Regions from separate parts of the Streptomyces sp. NPDC042336 genome, predicted to be linked through region 1. Evidence: riboswitches for the same ligand, from Rfam matches in the RefSeq annotation. Region 1 holds a riboswitch; each other region holds the start of a gene.
The links. A riboswitch is a leader RNA that binds a small molecule or an ion and turns the genes downstream of it on or off. The one in region 1 is predicted to bind cyclic di-AMP.

Region 1 (4,955 bases):
AAGACGGGAGCGGCGTCGGCCGGCGCCTTGCGCTGCCCGGAGGGGCGTACGACGTCCGTGCCGGACACGACGACCGTGCCGGAGCGGCCGTGGTAGCCGATCGGCAGGTGCTTCCAGTTCGGGGTGAGGGAGTCGGCGGCGTCGGGGCGGAAGATCCGGCCGACGTTGCGGGCGTGGTTCTCGGAGGCGTAGAAGTCGACGTAGTCGGCGACCTCGAAGGGCAGGTGCAGGGTCACCGACGCCAGCGGATGGAAGAGCGGCTCCAGGACCTCGCGGTGGGAGGGGACGGTCACCCACGCCGTCAGCGCCCGCCGCACGTCCGACCACGCCGTGCGCCCGGCCGCCAGCAGCGGGTTGAGGGTGGGCCGGGCGAGCAGGGACGCGTACGGCGATCCCAGCGCGTGGGCCGCCGCGCCCGCGTCGAGGACGTGGTCGCCGAGCCGGACGCCCACCGTCCGCTCGCGCGAGCCGGGGATCGAGAACACGCCGTACGGAAGGTTGTGCGGGCCGAAGGGGTCGCCCTCGGGGACATCGAAGGGGGGCATCGGGTGCTGCCTCGCTTTCGTGCTCGCCATGTGCGCCGTGTCTGCGCTGTGCTGGTCGGGCCACACGTTACGGCTGACATGCCGGTCTTGGGCAGTGCGGCGGAAGGTGGCGGCACACGTCTGCGTCCGCCGTTCGAGCGGCCCCCGGTCACCTTCCCCTGAACAGACGGAAGGCACCTCCGGGACCGCCCGGAAGACGGGCGCCGGGCCATGTCGTCGCCAACCGGTGCAGAGGCCCTGAAGCGGCTTTAGCCGATGATGTGTCAGGTTTCGGGCACGAACGGACGCCCTCGTGCATCCTCGTTCCGGTCCGAACGCACTCGCTACGCCCTCGTTCGGAAGCGGTCACGGGTGAGTCGGACGGGTGCGGTGTCCGTATTCTCTGATCATGGACCGCACCGCATATTCACTCGTCGCCACCGACCTGGACGGCACGCTGCTCCGAGGCGGCGACACCGTCTCCGACCGGTCGCTGGCCGCGCTGGCGCGGGTCGCCGGGGCGGGTGCCCGGCACCTGGTGGTGACGGGGCGGCCGGCGCCCCGGGTGCGCCCCCTGCTCGACCGGCTCGGCTGCACGGGACTCGCGGTGTGCGGGCAGGGCGCGCAGGTGTACGACGCCGGGGCGCACCGGATGCTCTGGTCGGTCACCCTGGACCGGGAGCTGGCCGAGACCGCGCTCGGCAAGATCGAGGCCGAGGTGGGTCAGGTGCATGCCGCCGTCGACCAGGACGGCGTCGACGGGCTGACGCTCATCGAGCCGGGCTACCTGATGCCCCACCCGACGCTGCCCGCGGTGCGCGTCGGGCGGCGTGAGCAGCTGTGGTCCAGGCCGATCAGCAAGGTGCTGCTGCGCCACCCCGAGCTGACCGACGACGAACTGGCGGCGACGGCGCGCGCGGTGGTCGGTTCCCTCGCGACGGTCACCATGTCGGGGCCCGGCACGGTGGAGCTGCAGCCGTGCGGCATCACCAAGGCGACCGGCCTGGCGCTGGCCGCCGAGCACCTCGGCCTGGAGCGGCGGCGGACGATCGCCTTCGGGGACATGCCCAACGACATCCCGATGTTCCACTGGGCGGCCCACGGCGTCGCCATGGCCGGCGCCCACCCCGAACTCAAGGCGGTGGCCGACGAGGTCACCACGACGAACGAGGACGACGGCGTGGCCGTCGTCCTCGAGCGGATCTTCGGTACTTCGTGACGCGCCACCGCTCAGCGCGCCACCGCTCGGTGCGCCACCGAGGGCTGCGCCACCGCTCAGCGCGCCACCGAGGGCTGCGTCACCATGGCCGCGTCACCGGTGGGTGCGCCACCACGCGGGTACGGCTCAGTACGCGCTGAAGACGTTGTCCATCGAGCCGTAGCGGTCGGCCGCGTAGTTGCAGGCGGCGGTGATGTTGGCGACCGGGTCGTACGGGTCCCATGAGGTGCCGGGCACGTGGTACGCCTGGAAGGTCGGGTCGATCACCTGGAGCAGGCCCTTGGACGGGGTGCCGTTGACGGCGTTGATGTCCCAGTTGTTGATGGCGAGCGGGTTGCCGGAGGACTCCCGCATGATGTTGCGGTGAATGCCCTCGTAGGTCCCGGGGATGCCGTGCTGGGCCATGATGTCGAGCGACTCACGGATCCAGCCGTCGAGGTTGTCCGGGTACGTCGTGGCCGCCGTGGTGGCGGTCGTGGCGGCGGCCGGGGTGGCCGGGGTGGCCGCGGAGGCGGTGGCGGCGCCGATGAGCGGCAGCGCGAGCACCGCGGCACCGGTGCCGGCCACGGCGAGCTTGCGGGCGAGGCGGCTGGTGCGGGCGTGACGGTTCTGACCGTTGGCAGACATGCAGTGTCCCTCTCCTTACGCCTACGAGGTGAGCTGTCGGGTTCGGGCGGGGAGGTGCCCGGCCGTGCCCTGACGGGTACGGCTTCACCCCTAGCCGCTCCGGTGGTGACCGGTGCGGCGACTTACCTTGGGTCCCCCGCTCCTGCCTGCGAGTTTGTTGGGTGGATGACTGTGCGACGGGCGGTGGCAGGATTCGGCGTCCACCCGACAGGCCGGGAACGTATGCGAGAGCACATGTTCGGAACAAGTGCAGGAATCACCCCACGTGCCTGTTGACCTTGGTCTGAGGCATTTGAGGCTCTTGATCCTTTGCTGTTGCCAAGCCTCAACTGGCTTGCGGGGCAAAGGGAGGGCACAGGTTCGGAAGGGGTTGCCTGTGGGCGGTTCGGAGTGAGCCAACTCACTGGCCTCAACAAGCATGGCAAAACGGGCATTCATCTCAACCATGCGTCAACCGGCCACGGGTGGCGACGGCTTCGGGTGTCGAGTCGCGGGTGGAGGGAAGCGGGGTGGGGAGTGGGTGGCCGCGGAGGTGCCTTTCGCGCCTGCCGGGAGGGTGGGCGCGGACCGGCGCGAGTGCGTGTGGACCGGTGCGGACCGCCTCGGGCGCGTGGGTCGATCGGGTGACGTTCTCGAAGTGCGGGCCGTTGGGAGGGGTGGTGGGATCTTCGGTGGCGGCTTCCGGCTCGTTCGCGCTCCCGGTCCGGCTCATCCCTCTGGCGCTATCAATCAAAATCTGCTCATATCACCTGATCAAAAACATACCGTTCATGATCCGATACCGACCAGCCTGTAACGGTGGGCGCTAGCGGTGATCGAAAGGTGACCGGATACGCTGACTTGAGTGGTGGCAGCGACCTATCGACAAACCAGGTAATCGCCAGTAGACACCAGCAGACAGGAGACCCCTCGTGACCGTCGTCGGGCCGTTCGGGCTGAGCGTGCGGGACCAGGCTCTGGAAGCCGATGTCCAGGCCGGATTGGTTGCTGTCGAGGAAGGGTTGCTTGAGGCAACCAAAAGCGAGGTGCCGTTCATCACGGAGGCCGCCCAGCACCTGGTGCGGGCCGGCGGGAAACGGTTCCGGCCGCTGCTGGTGATGCTCTCGGCCCAGTTCGGCGACCCCTACGCCCCCGGGATCGTGCCCTCGGCCGTGGTCGTGGAGCTGACCCACCTCGCCACGCTGTACCACGACGACGTGATGGACGAGGCCGCCGTGCGCCGCGGGGTGCCCAGCGCGAACACCCGCTGGGGCAACTCGGTCGCGGTCCTCACCGGCGACTTCCTGTTCGCCCGCGCCTCGCAGATCCTCGCCGACCTCGGCCCCGAGGCGGTCCGCGTCCAGGCCCTCGCGTTCGAGCGGCTGGTCACCGGTCAGATCCTGGAGACGGCCGGCCCGCAGGACGGCCGCGACCCGGTCGACCACTACCTGGACGTACTGGGCGGCAAGACGGGCTCGCTGGTGGCGGTCTCCTGCCGGTTCGGCGCGATGATGTCCGGCGCCGACGAGACGGTGGTGGACGTGCTGACCCAGTACGGCGAGCGGCTCGGCGTCGCCTTCCAGCTCGCGGACGACGTCCTGGACATCGCCTCCGACTCCGACGAGTCCGGCAAGACGCCCGGCACGGACCTGCGCGAGGGCATTCCCACGCTGCCGGTACTGCGGCTGCGCGAGCGGGCGGCCCGGCTGGGGCTCGCCGAGGACATCGCGCTGTGCGAGCTGCTCGACTCCGACCTGAGCGACGACGCGCGGCACGCCGAGGCGCTGCGCCTGCTGCGCGCCCACCCCGCGCTGGAGCAGGCCCGCCGGGACACCGTCCGGTACGCCAAGGACGCCCGGGCCGCGCTGGCTCCGCTGCGGGAGTGCGACGCCAAGGCCGCGCTGATCGAGCTGTGCGACGCGGTGGTCCACCGGGCCGGCTGACCGCCCGGCGGCCCGGCGTGCGCCGGCCGTCGCGTGTCGTCCGTCGTCCGGTCGGTCCGTCGTCCGGTCGGTCGTCGGGTGTGTCGCCCGTCGCGTGTGGTCCGTCGCCCGTCGCCTGCCCGTCGTCCGTCGCGTGCCGCCATCCGTGATGTGTGTCACGCACGCGACCGTCCGCTGCCGGGCGGCGCTGTCGATTGGCGTACACCGCCCCCTACGGGCCGGGGGAGTCGGCACCCCTGCGTGTCATCCCGCAGGAGTAGGCGGAGTTGAGCCCGCGGTCTGACGCTTGTGCTCCGGTGATTTGGTCAGATGGACACCACGGAAAAACACCAATCCTCACCGATTCGGGTGAGAATGGCGGCTCACGGGTGAACGAGTGCGAGGTCGCGAGACAGCCGCCGCCGACGACGGAGGTAGGGCACACATGGCACCGATCGATTCCGACGACAACACGACCGCCGGGGAGGGCGAGGAGCTGCGGGCCGGACGGCGCAAGGCCGCGCGGTACGTCGTCCCGGTCGCGGTGATGGGGGTGGCGGCCGCGACGATCGGGCTCGTCCCCGCGCTCGCCGACTCCGGCGACCCCGACCTGCCGAAGGTCACGGCGGAGCAGCTCATAGAGAAGATCGCCAAGTCGGACGTCCAGCAGCTGTCCGGCACGGT
Region 2 (4,955 bases), on a different contig from region 1:
GTCCGGTGACGTGGAGGTGCCGGTCATCGAGACGGCCATCGACGAGGAGCTGGCCCGGTTCGCCGAAGAGGGGCCCACGGCCGAGGAGATGGAGCGCGCCCAGGCCCAGCTCGAGCGCGAGTGGCTGGACCGACTGGGCACGGTCGCGGGCCGCGCGGACGAACTGTGCCGGTACGCCGTCCTGTTCGGCGACCCGCAGCTCGCCCTCACCGCCGTGCAGCGGGTCCTGGAGGTGACCGCGCAGGAGGTCCAGGAGGTCGCCAAGGCCCGCCTGCGCCCCGACAACCGCGCGGTGCTCGTCTACGAGCCCACCACCCCCGCCGACGAGACCGACGCCACCGACGAGAACGAGGAGGCGGCCAAGTGACCGAGCTCGCCACCATGGAATTCCACGCCCAGCCGCAGGCCGGCGAGCCCAAGCCGTGGGCGTTCCCCGCCCCCGAGCGCGGCAGCCTCGGCAACGGCCTCACCGTGCTGCGCTGCCACCGCCCCGGCCAGCAGGTCGTCGCCGTCGAGGTGCTCCTCGACGCCCCCCTGGACGCCGAGCCCGCCGGTCTCGACGGCGTCGCCACCATCATGGCGCGCGCATTCTCCGAGGGCACCGACAAGCACTCCGCCGAGGAGTTCGCCGCCGAGCTGGAGCGCTGCGGCGCCACCCTGGACGCGCACGCCGACCACCCCGGCGTCCGGCTGAGCCTCGAGGTGCCCGCCTCGCGCCTCGCCAAGGCCCTCGGCCTGCTCGCCGACGCCCTCAGGGCGCCCGCGTTCGCGGACGGCGAGGTCGAACGGCTGGTGCGCAACCGGCTCGACGAGATCCCGCACGAGCTGGCCAACCCCTCCCGGCGCGCCGCGAAGGAACTCTCCAAGGAGTTGTTCCCGGCCGACTCCCGCATGTCGCGCCCGCGCCAGGGCACCGAGGAGACGGTCGCTGCCATCGACTCGGCGGCCGTCCGCGCCTTCTACGAGCGGCACGTCCGCCCCGCCACGGCCACCGCGGTGGTAGTCGGCGACCTCACCGGCATCGACCTGGACGCGCTGCTCGGCGACACCCTGGGCGCGTGGACCGGTTCGGCCGGCGAGCCGCGTCCCGTGCCTCCGGTGACCGCCGACGACCGGGGCCGTGTCGTCATCGTCGACCGTCCCGGCGCCGTCCAGACGCAGCTGCTGATCGGCCGCACCGGCGCCGACCGGCACGACCGCGTGTGGCCCGCGCAGGTGCTCGGCACCTACTGCCTCGGCGGCACCCTCACCTCGCGCCTGGACCGCGTCCTGCGCGAGGAGAAGGGCTACACCTACGGCGTACGGGCGTTCGGCCAGGTCCTGCGGTCCGCGCCGGACGGCACGGGCGCCGCGATGCTCGCCATCAGCGGGTCCGTCGACACGCCCAACACCGGTCCCGCCCTGGAGGACCTGTGGACGGTGCTGCGCAGGCTCGCAGCGGAGGGACTCACCGACGCCGAGCGCGACGTGGCCGTGCAGAACCTGGTGGGCGTGGCGCCGCTGAAGTACGAGACGGCGGCGGCCGTGGCGAGCACGCTGGCCGACCAGGTCGAGCAGCACCTGCCCGACGACTTCCAGGCCATGCTCTACCGTCAACTGGCCGCCACGGGCACCGTGGAGGCCACCGCGGCGGTCGTGAACGCCTTCCCGGTGGACCGCCTCGTGACTGTCCTCGTCGGCGACGCTGCGCAGATCAAGGAGTCCGTCGAGGCCCTCGGCATCGGCGAAGTCACCGTGGTGGCGGCCGAGTAGCGGCACGCGCGTGTGGTGGCCCTGGTGACCGGAGTGTCACCAGGGTCGCCGTTTGTCCGGATTGCGGGAGTGGTTGCCTGTCTGCCCTGTGGCGTGCGCTACAAAAAGCCTGTTGCGTTTGAGGATTGAACGCAGCCGCGTTTAGCGTCTTCCGGGCTGTTCGTCAGGCAGTGCGCCGCACCCGCGGCACCGGACAGTCATCGCCGAGTCCCCGTACGGCGCGAGCCAGGGGAGCCGGGGACCCAACGCAGTCCCTGGGGTGAATCGGACGCCCGCGCGCAGCGAGGGGGTCCGTAGGAGACCTTCCACCTCCGAACCCGTCAGCTAACCCGGTAGGCGAGAGGGAAGGAAAGGACAAGCCTCTACATGGCGTTCACGCGCGCCACCGGGAAGCACCGCCGTCCCAGCAGGGTGCACCGCACCACCGCCCGCGCGGCGGGAGTCGCGGCCCTCGCCACCACCGGCGTCGTCGGCACCCTCGCGGCTCCGGCGCTCGCCGCCGAGCCCGAGGTGGAGCAGAGCGGGCTCACCCCGGTCGTCACCATCGGTGACTCCATAGCCGACGAGATCGACGCCCAGGCCCTCGCCCAGCGGCAGGCGGCCGCGGACGCCGCCGCCCGCGAGGCGGCCCGGGAGGCGGCCCGCGAGCGGGCGGCCGAGGCGGCCAAGGAGGCACGCGAGGCCAAGGAGCGTGCCGCGCGGGAGGCGGAGCGCAAGCGCCTCAACACCTTCGTCGCGCCGATCACCGCCTCGTACGTCTCCACCGCGTACCAGGCCGGCAGCTCCCTGTGGTCCTCCGGCAGCCACACGGGCATCGACTTCCACGCCTCCAGCGGCACGACCGTGCACGCCGTGGGCGTCGGCACCGTCGTCGAGGCCGGCTGGGGCGGGGCGTACGGCAATCAAGTCGTGATCAAGATGCACGACGGCACGTACACGCAGTACGGGCACCTGTCGTCCATCGGCGTCTCGGTCGGCCAGTCGGTCGAGCCGGGCCAGCAGATCGGCCTCTCCGGCGCCACCGGCAACGTCACCGGGCCGCACCTGCACTTCGAGGCCCGTACGAGCCCCGAGTACGGCTCCGACATGGACCCCGTCGCCTACCTCCGCTCCCACGGCGTGAACGTCTGACACAGAGGCGTCCGAAAGCCCCGGCTTCCCGAGCCGGGGCTTTTCGCATTTAATATCGCTTGATTGGCCCGGGGTTGGGCAACGCACGTCAATCACCGGCGTTTCACGGGGGTCAAGGGGAGGTCGCTCATGCGTATTCCGGCGCATTCGGTGTGCACGGCGATCCGGGACGACATCGTCACCGGCGTACACGGCCGCGGGAGCCGGCTCACCGAGGAACTCCTCGCCCGCCGCTACGGCGTCTCCCGCGTCCCCGTCCGCGAGGCGCTGCGCACGCTGGAGGCCGAGGGCTTCGTGGTCACCCGGCGGCACGCGGGCGCGTGCGTGGCGGAGCCGACCGAGCGGGAGGCCGCCGACCTGCTGGAGACGCGCACGCTCCTGGAGCCGCTCGGGGCCTCCCGGGCCGCCCGGCGGCGCAGCGAAGCCCACCTGAAGGTGTTGCGCGGCCTGGTCCGGCTGGGGCAGGAGCGGGCCAGGCAGGGCACCGGTGAGGAGCTGCGCTCACTGGGCGGCTGGTTCCACGAGACCCTCGCCCGGGCGGCGGACAGCCCCTCCCTGGCAGCGCTGCTGACCCAGCTCCGCCACAAGATCGCGTGGATGTACGTCGTGGAAGCACCGGTCGGCCTGGTGGAGTACTGGGCGGAGCACGGCGCGATCACCGATGCCGTGGCCCGGGGCGACGGCGACCGCGCGCGGGCGCTCATGACCCTGCACATCGAGCGGTCGGCGTCCGCGCACCGGCTGCGCTTCGCCTCGGGCGGCGGATCGGCGGAGCGTGTGAGGAATGCGCAACATTCCGTAAACACGGCGGGACCCCGTCGGTAACGCGGAGGCCGTATACAAAGGACGGGGAATTCCGGCCGGTGTGTTTTCTCCTGCCCGTGAACGGATGTACCGACGGGCGGGCCGAAAAGGAGCGGGCGAGCCGAAAGGGCTGAAAGAAAAGAAACGAAAGGCCCGACCGGTGTCCCGGCGGGCCTTTCGGATGGTGCTGTCCGCCGGGGCTCAGACGGTCTCGGGAAGCTCCTCGAGCCCCTCGGCGACCAGCTTCGCCAGCCGGTCCAGAGCGGCCTCCGCGCCCTCGGCGTCGGAGGCGAGGACGATCTCCTCGCCGCCCTGGGCGCCGAGGCCGAGGACGGCCAGCATGGAGGCCGCGTTGACGGGGGACCCGTCGGCCTTGGCGATCGTCACCGGGACGCCTGTGGCCGTGGCGGCTCGGACGAAGATGGAGGCGGGACGGGCGTGGAGACCCTCGGCCCAGCCGACGTTGACGCGGCGCTCAGCCATGTGATGCTGCCCTTCAGGTGTTCAGAGGGTTGTCGTTGTCTAGACCAGTGTTGTCTAGACCAGTTTCCCACATCGTGAAGCACGCCGGGACGACCGTGTGCGCCGTCCCGTGCGGTGCTCGGACCGCGGCCTCGGTCCGAGCTGGTGTCCCACAGACTGCCCCGCGCCGTTGTCGTACGCGAGCCGTACTCTGGGGCGCATGCAGACCTCGTCGGACCGGCACGAGTATCCCGCCCACTGGGAAGCCGACGTGGTGCTGCGCGACGGCGGCACCGCGCGCGTCCGCCCCATCACCGTTGATGACGCCGAGCGCCTGGTCAGCTTCTACGAGCAGGTGTCCGACGAGTCGAAGTACTACCGCTTCTTCGCGCCGTACCCTCGCCTGTCCGCGAAGGACGTCCACCGCTTCACGCACCACGACTTTGTGGACCGGGTGGGACTCGCGGCCACCATCGGCGGCGAGTTCATCGCCACCGTACGCTACGACCGGATCGGGGCCGGCGGAACACCCGCCACCTCCCCGGCCGACGAGGCCGAGGTCGCCTTCCTCGTCCAGGACGCCCACCAGGGGCGGGGCGTCGCCTCGGCCCTCCTGGAGCACATCGCCGCCGTCGCCCGCGAGCGGGGCATCCGCCGCTTCGCCGCCGAGGTGCTGCCCGCCAACAACAAGATGATCAAAGTCTTCATGGACGCCGGGTACACCCAGAAGCGGAGCTTCGAGGACGGGGTGGTCCGCCTGGAGTTCGATCTCGAACCCACCGACCGCTCGCTCGCCGTGCAGTACG
Region 3 (4,955 bases), on a different contig from region 1:
CACCGAACGCACGAGTTCCGGGGCCCGGACGTCGGACCCGTACTCCAAGCTGCTCCAGGAGCGGATCGTCTTCCTCGGGACACCGATCGACGAGACCTCCGCGAACGACGTGACGGCACAGTTCATGTACCTGGAGCACCAGGCACCGGACCGGGACATCGAGCTCTACGTCAACTCGCCCGGCGGCTCCTTCACCGCCATGACGGCGATCTACGACACGATGCGCTACGTCGCCTGCGACGTGGCGACGACCTGCCTCGGGCAGGCCGGTTCGTCCGCCGCGGTGCTGCTCGCGGCGGGCACCCCCGGCAAGCGCGCGGTCCTGCCGGGCGCCCGGGTGGTGATCCACCAGCCGGCGCTCACCGAACCGGTGGAGGGGCAGGCGAGCGACCTGGCCGTCCACGCCGGCGAACTGGTCCGCGTCCGCGCCCTCCTGGAGGAGATCCTCGTACGGCACACGGGCCGCGGTCGCGAGCAGGTGCACGCGGACATCGAGCGGGAGACGGTCCTCGACGCCCGGCAGGCGCTGGAGTACGGCCTGGTGGACCGGATCGTGCCCGGCCGCAGGACCCCGCCCGCCTCGCCCGGCGCGAGGTGATCCGCCCGTGCTGCCACCCGAGTTGCCCCCGCTGCCCGCCCTGACCCGCGCCGAGGCCGAGGTCATCGACCGCTATCTGGACGTCGTCGACCTGCTCGGGCGCATCAACCCCGGGCGCGTCGGCGACACCTACGGCGGCCTGCGGGCCGCCCAGGCGCTGGTCGGCAAGGCGGCGGCGCTGCGTGACGCGCTGGCGCTGATGCACCGGCGCGGCGAGACGGAGCTGCACGCCGCGACCCTGGCCCGGGCGCTGCGGGTGCTGGACGGCGAGCGCCGGACCGCGCGGGTCGGCCTTCCGCCGCACTCCGGGAGTTGAGGGGGTCGGGGCCGGCCCGACGCCTGGCCGAAACGGACCAAACGGCGTACCCCCTTTCGGCGTAGGGACACCTCCGTTTCGTGACCGGTCGAAGTTGCGGCGCCCCGCGCCCCGCGGGTGCGAACTCCCGCTCCGCCGCTGGTCCCGGGCCCGTCACCGCGCTCGGCGGCACTTCGAACACGGGGTGGCGACCCGAACGGGCGAGTGGGACGTAACAACACAAAGGACGCGTTCCGTTGGGATTTTCCCCGTGGGCGGGACAAGATCCGTGACTGACGACAAGCCCCCGCCGCAGCGGCGGGGCGGTCCGGGCGGACGCCGAGTCCTGCCGCCGTCCGGACGCCAGGTCGACAGGAAGTGGATCGGCAGGAGTGGAGGACCCGAGCACGACGGGTCGCCGGGACGGCCGCCTCCGTGAGAGGTGCCAAACCGAGCGGTCCTTGGGGTGAAGCCGCACGCTGCGGCCGGGCAACTTCGCCAGCCCGAATCCGACAGGTCATCCTTCACAGGCGGCTGACGAAGGGTTGCGCATGTCCGCGCTCAATCGTGTCCCGTCCCTGATGGCTCGTGCCGGTACGGCCTCGGCCCTCACCCTCGCCGCCGTGGGCGGCTCCGTCGTGGTCCCCGGTGTCGCCTCCGAGGCGGCCGCGGCGAGCCATGCGACGAAAGCCCTCACCATCGCGGCTTCCAAGAAAGGATCCCCGTACCGCTGGGGCGCCACCGGCCCCCACCGGTTCGACTGTTCCGGCCTGACGCTGTACTCGTTCAAGAAGGCCGGCAAGAAGCTCCCGCGCACCGCGGCGCAGCAGTACAACAAGACCCGCCACATCTCGGCCCACAGCCGCAAGGTCGGCGACCTCGTGTTCTTCCACTCCGGCCGGAGCGTCTACCACGTAGGCATCTACGCCGGGAAGGGCAGGCTCTGGCACGCTCCGAAGACCGGGGACGTGGTGCGGCTGCAGAAGATCTGGACCTCAAGCGTCTGGTACGGCCGGGTCAAGTAGCCCGCCCGCGGGAGTGACGGCGTTCTGCCCCGCCGTCACTCCCGCGGGTGCCGCCGGCCCGCCGGGGGGCGTCCAGGGCAGTTCGATGGAGACGGTCTTGCCGCCCTCGCGCGTGGGCCGGACCCTCAGCCTGCCGCCGCACTCGGCGGTCAGCCAGCGAATGATCACCATGCCCCGCCCGTTGTCCTGCTGGACGGCGGCGGGCAGCCGCTTGGGGAAGCGCGGATGGCTGTCGGTGACACCCAGACGCAGCCGCTCGTCGCGATCGAGAACGAGGTCCACCGTGAAGGTGGGCGACTGCCCGAACGTGTGCTGGACCGCGTTGGTCGCCAGTTCGGAGACGATGAGCCGCACGGTCTCGGCCAGGTCGGCATCTCCCGGCAGCCCCCATTCCGCCAGGGTGCCGACCGCATAGGTCCGCGCGGCGGCCACCGAGGCGGGATCGCTCGGCAGAGTGACGGATGCTTCCAGATGGTCTGCCATGGCGATGTCGTCCCTTTCTCACGGGACCGCAGGCCCGACACGGAGCGGGATGGTTCGAGTACGGTCCCGGACTGGTGCTTCGTCGCCAGACTGCCATCACCGGACCCGTGAAGGGCGGCGATCCACCAAGATATGCATATATCTGTCGCTCGAAGCGGTGAACTCTGCGACGGCAGAGCGTATTCGGGCGGCGCACAAGGAGTAAGGGAGTTGGCCCATGCAGCACGGTCCCGTGGTGCGCCGCCGCAAGCTGGGCGCGGAACTGCGCGCCCTGCGCACGTCGGCGGGCATCACCAGCGGCGAGGCGGCCCGGCTCGTGGGCTGGCACCAGTCGAAGGTCAGCCGGATCGAGACGGGGACGAGCGGGGTGAAACCGGCCGACGTGCGGTTACTGCTGGACGTCTACGGCGTGGACGACGAGCAGCTGCGGGGACTGCTGGTGATGCTGGCGCGCTCCGAGGACGCGGGGGGACGCCACCACTGGTGGCACGCGTACCGCGGGGTGCTGCCACCGACCTACCGCGACTTCATCAGCCTGGAGTCGCAGGCCAGCGCGATGCGCACACTGGAGACCACGGTGGTGCCCGGCCTGCTCCAGACACCGGAGTACGCCCGCGCGGTGACGCGGGCCGCGGTGGACGGCATGCCGGCGGAACGGCTGGACACGCTGGTGGAGGTCCGGCTGGCCCGCCAGGACGTGCTGCGCGGCGAGCCGCCCCTGGAGCTGAGCGCGGTCCTGGACGAGGCCGTGCTGCGCCGGGAGGTGGGCGGTCCGGGGGTGATGGCCCGTCAACTGGCCCGGCTGGTCGAGGCCGCGCGGCTCCCGCACGTCCGCCTCCAGGTCCTGCCGTTTGCCGCCGGGGCGCACATCGGTGTCACCGGCCCTTTCGTAATCTTCTCCTTTTCGAGCACTTCTGATCTGGACGTGGTTGTTCTCGACCACTTGACGAGTAGCTTGCACCTCGAACGGAAAGAAGACCTAGAGGCCTATACCGAGGCCTTCAACGCCCTTCTGATCCATGCCCTTTCGCCCGAGGACTCGTTGGACTTCATCGCCGCGACCGCGGCAGGCGCGTAAGGAGGCACCATGTCAGGCTCCCTGTCCGAACGTCCCCGGAACATCCCTGTCAGCACCGATATGACCGGTGTGCGGTGGCTGCGCAGCAGTTACAGCACCGGCGCGAACAACTGTGTGGAGACGGCCCGTCCGTCGGCCGGTCCCTGGGCCGGGCTGCTCGCCGTGCGCGACTCCAAGAACCCGGCCGGACCCGCCCTGCTCTTCTCCCCCGGGAGCTGGACGGCGTTCACCGCCGGCGTCCACCGCGACTGACCCCGCCGGACTGCGGACGGCGCACGGCCGTGTCCCGCCGACTCATGGCCGCGTGTCGCCGATCACCCGTACAGCGCGTTCGATCTGTTCCCCGGAGAGGTCCCCACGTGCGGTCAGCCTGAGCCGTGAGATGCCGTCGGGCACCGAAGGAGGGCGGAAGCAGCCCACGGACAGGCCGGCCGCCCGGCAGTCGGCCGCCCACCGCACGGCCCCCTCCGGGGAGGATGCGCGCACCGAGACGACCGCGGCGTCCGGACGTACCGCGTCCAGACCCGCGGCGGTCAGGCGCGCGTGCAGTTCGGCCGCGACGGCGCGGGCCCGCGCGGCACGCTCCGGCTCACGGCCGAGCAGCCTGAGCGCCGCCAGGGCCGCCCCCGCCGCGGCGGGGGCGAGTCCCGTGTCGAAGATGAACGTACGGGCCGCGTTGACCAGGTGGTCGATCACCCGGGCGGGGCCCAGCACGGCGCCTCCCTGGGCACCGAGCGACTTGGACAGCGTGACGGTCACGACGACGTCGTCCCGTCCCGCCAGGCCCGCGCCCTGCGGGGCGCCCCGGCCGCCCTCGCCGAGGACGCCGAGACCGTGGGCGTCGTCGACGACCAGTCCGGCCCCGTGCGCCCGGCACGCGTCGGCGAGTGCGGCCAGCGGCGCGGCGTCGCCGTCGACCGAGAAGACCGTGTCGGAGACGGCCACGGCGGGTCCGTCGTGCGTCGCCAGTGCCTTGCGCACGGCGTCCGGATCGGCGTGCCCCACGACCTGGGTGGTGCCGCGAGCGAGCCGGCAACCGTCGATCAGAGAGGCGTGGTTGCCCGCGTCGGAGACGACGAGGCTGCCGTGCGGGGCCAGCGCGGTGACCGCGGCGAGGTTGGCCGCGTAGCCGGAGGAGAAGACGAGCGCGGCCTCGAATCCGCAGAACTCGGCCAGTTCGCGCTCGAGTTCGGCGTGCAGCGTGGTCGTGCCGGTCACCAGCCGGGAGCCGGTCGCGCCGCCGCCCCAGGTCCGGGCGGCCGCGACCGCCCCTTCGACGACCGCCGGGTGCCGGGCCAGTCCCAGGTAGTCGTTGCTCGCCAGGTCCAGCAGCTCCGACGCCGCCGGACGGGGGCGCAGCACCCGTACGAGGCCGGCCTCGCGGCGCGCCCGGTCCTGCTCCTCGATCCAGCCGAACGCCATGGGGCGGTCCTCCGGGGTTTTGTAGGCAATGAACAGACATTAGCGGTCCGGACA
Region 4 (4,955 bases), on a different contig from region 1:
CGGCCTCCGGCGGCACGTCGACGGGGTGCTCCGAGGCCACGCCGACCAGCTCGCGCACCAGCGCGTACTGGGCGTGGTTGGTGTCCTGGTACTCGTCGACCAGGACGTGCCGGAAGCGGCGGCGGTAGTGCTCGGCGACGTCCGGGAAGGCGCGCAGCAGATTGACCGTGGTCATGATCAGGTCGTCGAAGTCGAGGGCGTTGGCCTCGCGCAGCCGCGACTGGTACATGGCGTAGGCCTGGGCGAGCGTCTTCTCGAAGCCGTCGGCGGCCTGGGCGGCGAAGTCCTCCTCGTCGATCAGCTCGTTCTTCAGGTTGCTGATCTTCGCGCTGAACGACTTCGGCGGGAAGCGCTTCGGGTCCAGGTCCAGGTCGCGGCAGACCAGCGCCATGAGCCGCTTGGAGTCGGCGGCGTCGTAGATCGAGAACGACGAGGTGAAGCCGAGCTTCTTCGACTCGCGGCGCAGGATGCGGACGCACGCGCTGTGGAACGTCATCACCCACATCGCGTTGGCGCGCGGGCCGACGAGCTGCTCCACGCGCTCCTTCATCTCGCCCGCGGCCTTGTTGGTGAAGGTGATCGCGAGGATCTGCCCGGGGTGGACGTTCCGCTCGGCCAGCAGGTGGGCGATGCGGTGGGTGAGCACACGGGTCTTGCCGGAGCCGGCACCGGCCACGATGAGCAGCGGGGAGCCGGAGTGGACGACCGCGGCGCGCTGGTTGTCGTTCAGCCCCTCCAGGAGGGCGGCGGCGTCCAGGGCGGGGCGCGGGGCGCCGTCCCGGTAGTGGGTGTCCCGGTCCGGGGGCGCGTCGAACTTCCCGCCGAACAGATCGTGCGGAACCTGCTCCGGTCCGTGATCGTCCTCGGGCGGCGGGGGTTCCTCCTCGTGACCCCGGGGGGTCTGGAGGCTCGCCAGGAAGCTGTCGTCAAAGAGGCTGCTCATCGCTCTCCGAGTCTAGGGCGCCCCACCGACAACCCGGTGCCACCCCGGAAAATGCCCACCGTTCCGCCACGGGCACGCCCCGCGACCGGCCGGAACACGAAGAGTGACGCCCGGGACCGGCCCGGCGGCACCCGAACGGAAGGTCACGAAAATGTATCGGGCATATCACCCACCAACCTTCACAGCGGCCACACGAGTTGGCTACGGTGCGGGGCAGGCCGCTCGACCCCCTCCGGCGAACCTCGCCGGGCCGCGCGGCCTCCGCCGAGTCCGGCCTGCCCGCACGGCACCGGAGCCGGGGACCCACCGAGACCTTGGGGTGAATCGGCCGCACCGCCCTCGACGAGACGAGAGGGCGGGCCGCCGTAGGGCAACCCTTCCGAACCACCGCCCGAACCCGACAGCTAACCCGGTAGGCGGAGCACTGGAAGGAGTCGCCTCCTTGGCGTCGCACCGCAAGTCGCGTCCCACCGGTTCCCGCGTCGCGGGCATACGGACCCCGGCCCTCGCCACCGCGGCACTCACCTCCGTCGCCCTGCTGTCCCAGACGGCGGGCGCCACGCCGTCGGACGACCGGCCGACCCTCGAAGAGGTCGAGAAGAAGGTCGACGACCTCTACCGCCAGGCCGGGTCGGCGACCGAGAAGTACAACGCGGCCAAGGAGAAGACCACCAAGCAGCGCAAGAAGGTCGACACCCTCCTCGACGACGTCGCCCAGCGCACCCAGAAGCTCAACGACGCGCGCGAGGAGCTGGGTTCCTTCGCCTCCGCCCAGTACCGCACGGGCGCCTCGGTCCCGGAGACCGCGACGCTGCTGCTCGCGGACTCGCCGCAGGACTACTTCGACCAGAACCAGCTGATGAACCGGCTGACCGGCCGGCAGAAGACCGCCGTCGACGACTACGTCACCCAGCAGTCCGAGACGATGAAGAAGCGCCGGGAGGCCACCGAGAGCCTCGAGACGCTCACCGACTCGCAGCACGACCTCAAGACGGCCAAGTCGACCGTCCAGAAGAAGCTGGCCACCGCGCGGGCGCTGCTCTCGGAGCTGACCGCCAAGGAGAAGGCCCGGCTGGCCGCGATCGAGAAGAAGAAGCAGGAGGAGGCCGAGCGCAAGGCAGCCGAGCTGGCGAAGCAGCAGGCGGAGGAGGCGGCCGAGCGCGAACGGCAGGAGGAGGCCGCCCGGCAGCAGGAGAGCGGCGCCGGATCCGGGTCCTCGGGGACTTCCGGCGGCACCGGCTCCACGGGCTCGTCGACGCCGGGCACCTCGAACGGCACCAAGGCCGAGAAGGCGATCGCCTTCGCCCGCGCCCAGATCGGCAAGCCGTACGTGTGGGGCGCCACGGGCCCCGACTCCTACGACTGCTCGGGCCTGACCCAGGCCGCCTGGAAGGCCGCGGGCGTGACGCTGCCGCGCGTCACCTACGACCAGGTCAACGCCGGCACGACCGTCTCCGTCGCCCAGGCACAACCCGGTGACCTGGTCTTCTTCTACGACGACATCAGCCACGTCGGCCTGTACATCGGCGACGGCATGATGATCCACGCACCCAAGCCGGGCGCGTACGTCCGCGAGGAGTCGATCTTCTACGACGGCGAGTCGTCCATCTACAGCGTGGTGCGCCCGGCCTGATCGGCGAGGGCGCGTCTTTCCTGCGATCCGATCCGCCGGGCAGGCCCTAGCATCGGGCGCATGTCATCGGCCACCCATCCCTCAGCGCTGCGCGCCTGGTGGGCGCAGCGCCCACCGGCGGCCGGGGCCGCGGTGATGGCGACCGGCATCGTGTCGGTCGCCCTGCATCTGACCGGCCGCGAGGTCCTGTCCCGGATCGCCCTGGTCCTGGCCTGCGCCGCATGGCTGATACTGGCCGCCAACTTCGTCTACCTGCTGCTGGCCGACCGGGCGCAGTGGGTGAAGCGGGCCGGGACGCCGGGGGCGCTCACCGCCGTCGCCGCGACGACCGTGCTCGGCACCCGTTTCTCCCTGCTCGGCTGGTCGCGCCTGGCGGCGGTGCTGCTGGTGCTGGCGGCCCTGCTGTGGCCGTGGCTGCTGTACCTGGTGGTGCAGCACTGGGGGCGGCGGATGCCCGGCGCCGTCTTCCTGAGCTGCGTGGCCACCGAGGGGCTCGCCGTGCTCGCCGCCACGCTGGCCACGGCCACCTCGACGCCCTGGCTGGCGCACACGGCGCTGGTGCCGTTCTGGCTGGGGATCGTGCTCTACCTGATCGCACTGTTCCGCTTCGATCTGCGGCAGGTGGCGCGGGGCTCAGGGGACCACTGGGTGGCGGGCGGCGCGCTCGCCATCTCCGCCCTCGCCGGAGCCAAGCTGCTCGCGGCGGCCGGGACCGGCATATACCTGTGGAACGCCGACGACCGGGCCGTCCTGCACGACGTGACCGTCTGCCTGCTCGCGCTCGACCTCGCCTGGTACGCCGTACTGCTGGCCGCCGAGATCGCCTGGCCCCGCCTCCGCTACGACGTGCGCCGCTGGTCGACCGTCTTCCCGCTCGGCATGACGGCGGCGGCGACGCTGTCCGTGGCCGTCGTCGTCGACGTCCCGTGGCTGGACGCACCCGGCCGGGCGCTGCAGTGGATCGCGGTGGCCGGGTGGCTGGCGGTCGCGGCGGGGGCGGTCGTCCAGGCCCGGGCGGCGCTGCGGTCCGCGGGAGGGGACTCCGAGGCGGCGGTCAGGTCCACAGCACCGCGATGAAGACGTTCACCAGGGTCAGCGCGCCCACCAGGGCGAACAGCGGCTTTTCCACCTTCTCCTCGTCGCGCTTCACGTAGACCAGGCCGAGGATCACGATCAGCACGGCGAGCTTCACGCCGATCTTGACGTTGTCGACGGAGTAGTCCTGCGCCTGGTTGAGGCCGACCAGGACGGCGCCGGTGACCAGCATCGTCAGCGCGCCGTGCAGCATCGCGGGGGTGAACCGGGCCGCGCCCCGGCCCATCGCCTTCATCTGGGTCAGGAAGCCGCCCAGGAGCGCGGCGATACCGATGATGTGCAGGCCGACGAAGAGGTGGATGAGTACGTCCATGGGGCCGGAGCCTAATGAGGGCCCCGGCGGGCCCGGACACCGGCCCGCCCCGGCGCTCCCATAACAGCTCACGTCCCCCACCCGCCTCCGATCCGGCATTTCGATCATCACCCTGTGTGAAGGCGACGGGCCCTGGAGCGAACGACGGTCACATACGGTCCCCGCACGATCCGGTGCCGCCACTTCCGCGCATCCCGTCACCGGACCGTTACCGACCCGCCTAGCGTCCTTCCCCAGGCAGCCGGAATGGACCGGAGCCGACCCGGCGCTGGCCGGGGTCGAGTCGTACGGAAGGACGTGGATCGCAGGTGGGAACGCACCGCAGGCCGCGACAGCGCGCGACGGGCGGCGGCAGGGCCCGTACGGCGGCCACGATCACCCTCGCGGGCACGGCCGCCGCGACGGGACTGGGCGGGACCGGACACGCCGATCCGCAGCCGACGGCGGCGCAGGTCAGGGCCAAGGTGGACAAGCTCTACCAGGAGGCCGAGGTGGCCACGGAGAAGTACAACGGGGCGAAGGAGAAGGCGGACGCCGCCGAACAGCGCCTGGAGGAACTGCGGGACGAGGCCGCCCGCAAGGAGGAACGGCTGAACTCGGCGCGGGAGGCGCTGGGTTCGGTCGCGGCGGCGCAGTACCGCAGCGGCGGCCTGGACCCGGCGCTGCAACTCGCGCTCTCGTCCGACCCGGACCGGTATCTCGACGGCGCCGCGTTCGTCGAGCGGGCGGGCAGCCGGCAGACGGCCGAGGTGGGCCGCGTACGCAAGGAGCTGCGGGAGATCGAGCGACTGCGCGGCGCCGCCCGCGTCGAGGTGACCTCCCTGAAGGCGCGCCGGGCCGAGCTGAGACGTCACCGGGAGACCGTCACCGGCAAGCTGGAGACGGCCCGCCGCCTGCTGTCCCGGCTCACCGCCGAGGAACGCGCCCGCGACGGCGACGGCACGGCGGATCGCGCCTCCCGCGCCTCTTCC

Region 2: another riboswitch for cyclic di-AMP. It lies ahead of ACZ6IM_RS29905 (M23 family metallopeptidase); the one in region 1 lies ahead of ACZ6IM_RS24205 (transglycosylase SLT domain-containing protein).
Region 3: another riboswitch for cyclic di-AMP. It lies ahead of ACZ6IM_RS07595 (C40 family peptidase); the one in region 1 lies ahead of ACZ6IM_RS24205 (transglycosylase SLT domain-containing protein).
Region 4: another riboswitch for cyclic di-AMP. It lies ahead of ACZ6IM_RS18910 (C40 family peptidase); the one in region 1 lies ahead of ACZ6IM_RS24205 (transglycosylase SLT domain-containing protein).

What each region holds. Positions count from the first base shown of each region.
Region 1 is NZ_JBVJEA010000011.1:189,225-194,179, forward strand. Features, by position in the region: gene fahA (fumarylacetoacetase) at 1-545, opposite strand, end outside; gene ACZ6IM_RS24200 (HAD family hydrolase) at 934-1,743, shown strand; gene ACZ6IM_RS24205 (transglycosylase SLT domain-containing protein) at 1,870-2,370, opposite strand; cyclic di-AMP (ydaO/yuaA leader) riboswitch at 2,375-2,544, opposite strand; gene ACZ6IM_RS24210 (polyprenyl synthetase family protein) at 3,282-4,292, shown strand; gene ACZ6IM_RS24215 (LolA family protein) at 4,717-4,955, shown strand, end outside.
Region 2 is NZ_JBVJEA010000017.1:115,487-120,441, forward strand. Features, by position in the region: gene ACZ6IM_RS29895 (M16 family metallopeptidase) at 1-367, shown strand, start outside; gene ACZ6IM_RS29900 (M16 family metallopeptidase) at 364-1,752, shown strand; cyclic di-AMP (ydaO/yuaA leader) riboswitch at 1,944-2,106, shown strand; gene ACZ6IM_RS29905 (M23 family metallopeptidase) at 2,119-2,883, shown strand; gene ACZ6IM_RS29910 (GntR family transcriptional regulator) at 3,013-3,708, shown strand; gene ACZ6IM_RS29915 (HPr family phosphocarrier protein) at 3,889-4,170, opposite strand; gene ACZ6IM_RS29920 (bifunctional acetate--CoA ligase family protein/GNAT family N-acetyltransferase) at 4,370-4,955, shown strand, end outside.
Region 3 is NZ_JBVJEA010000002.1:527,846-532,800, forward strand. Features, by position in the region: gene ACZ6IM_RS07585 (ATP-dependent Clp protease proteolytic subunit) at 1-598, shown strand, start outside; gene ACZ6IM_RS07590 (hypothetical protein) at 606-914, shown strand; cyclic di-AMP (ydaO/yuaA leader) riboswitch at 1,300-1,441, shown strand; gene ACZ6IM_RS07595 (C40 family peptidase) at 1,445-1,918, shown strand; gene ACZ6IM_RS07600 (ATP-binding protein) at 1,889-2,401, opposite strand; gene ACZ6IM_RS07605 (helix-turn-helix domain-containing protein) at 2,619-3,479, shown strand; gene ACZ6IM_RS07610 (DUF397 domain-containing protein) at 3,489-3,731, shown strand; gene ACZ6IM_RS07615 (8-amino-7-oxononanoate synthase) at 3,774-4,901, opposite strand.
Region 4 is NZ_JBVJEA010000008.1:55,204-60,158, reverse strand. Features, by position in the region: gene pcrA (DNA helicase PcrA) at 1-943, opposite strand, end outside; cyclic di-AMP (ydaO/yuaA leader) riboswitch at 1,196-1,379, shown strand; gene ACZ6IM_RS18910 (C40 family peptidase) at 1,386-2,576, shown strand; gene ACZ6IM_RS18905 (tellurite resistance/C4-dicarboxylate transporter family protein) at 2,637-3,653, shown strand; gene ACZ6IM_RS18900 (hypothetical protein) at 3,631-3,984, opposite strand; gene ACZ6IM_RS18895 (C40 family peptidase) at 4,293-4,955, shown strand, end outside.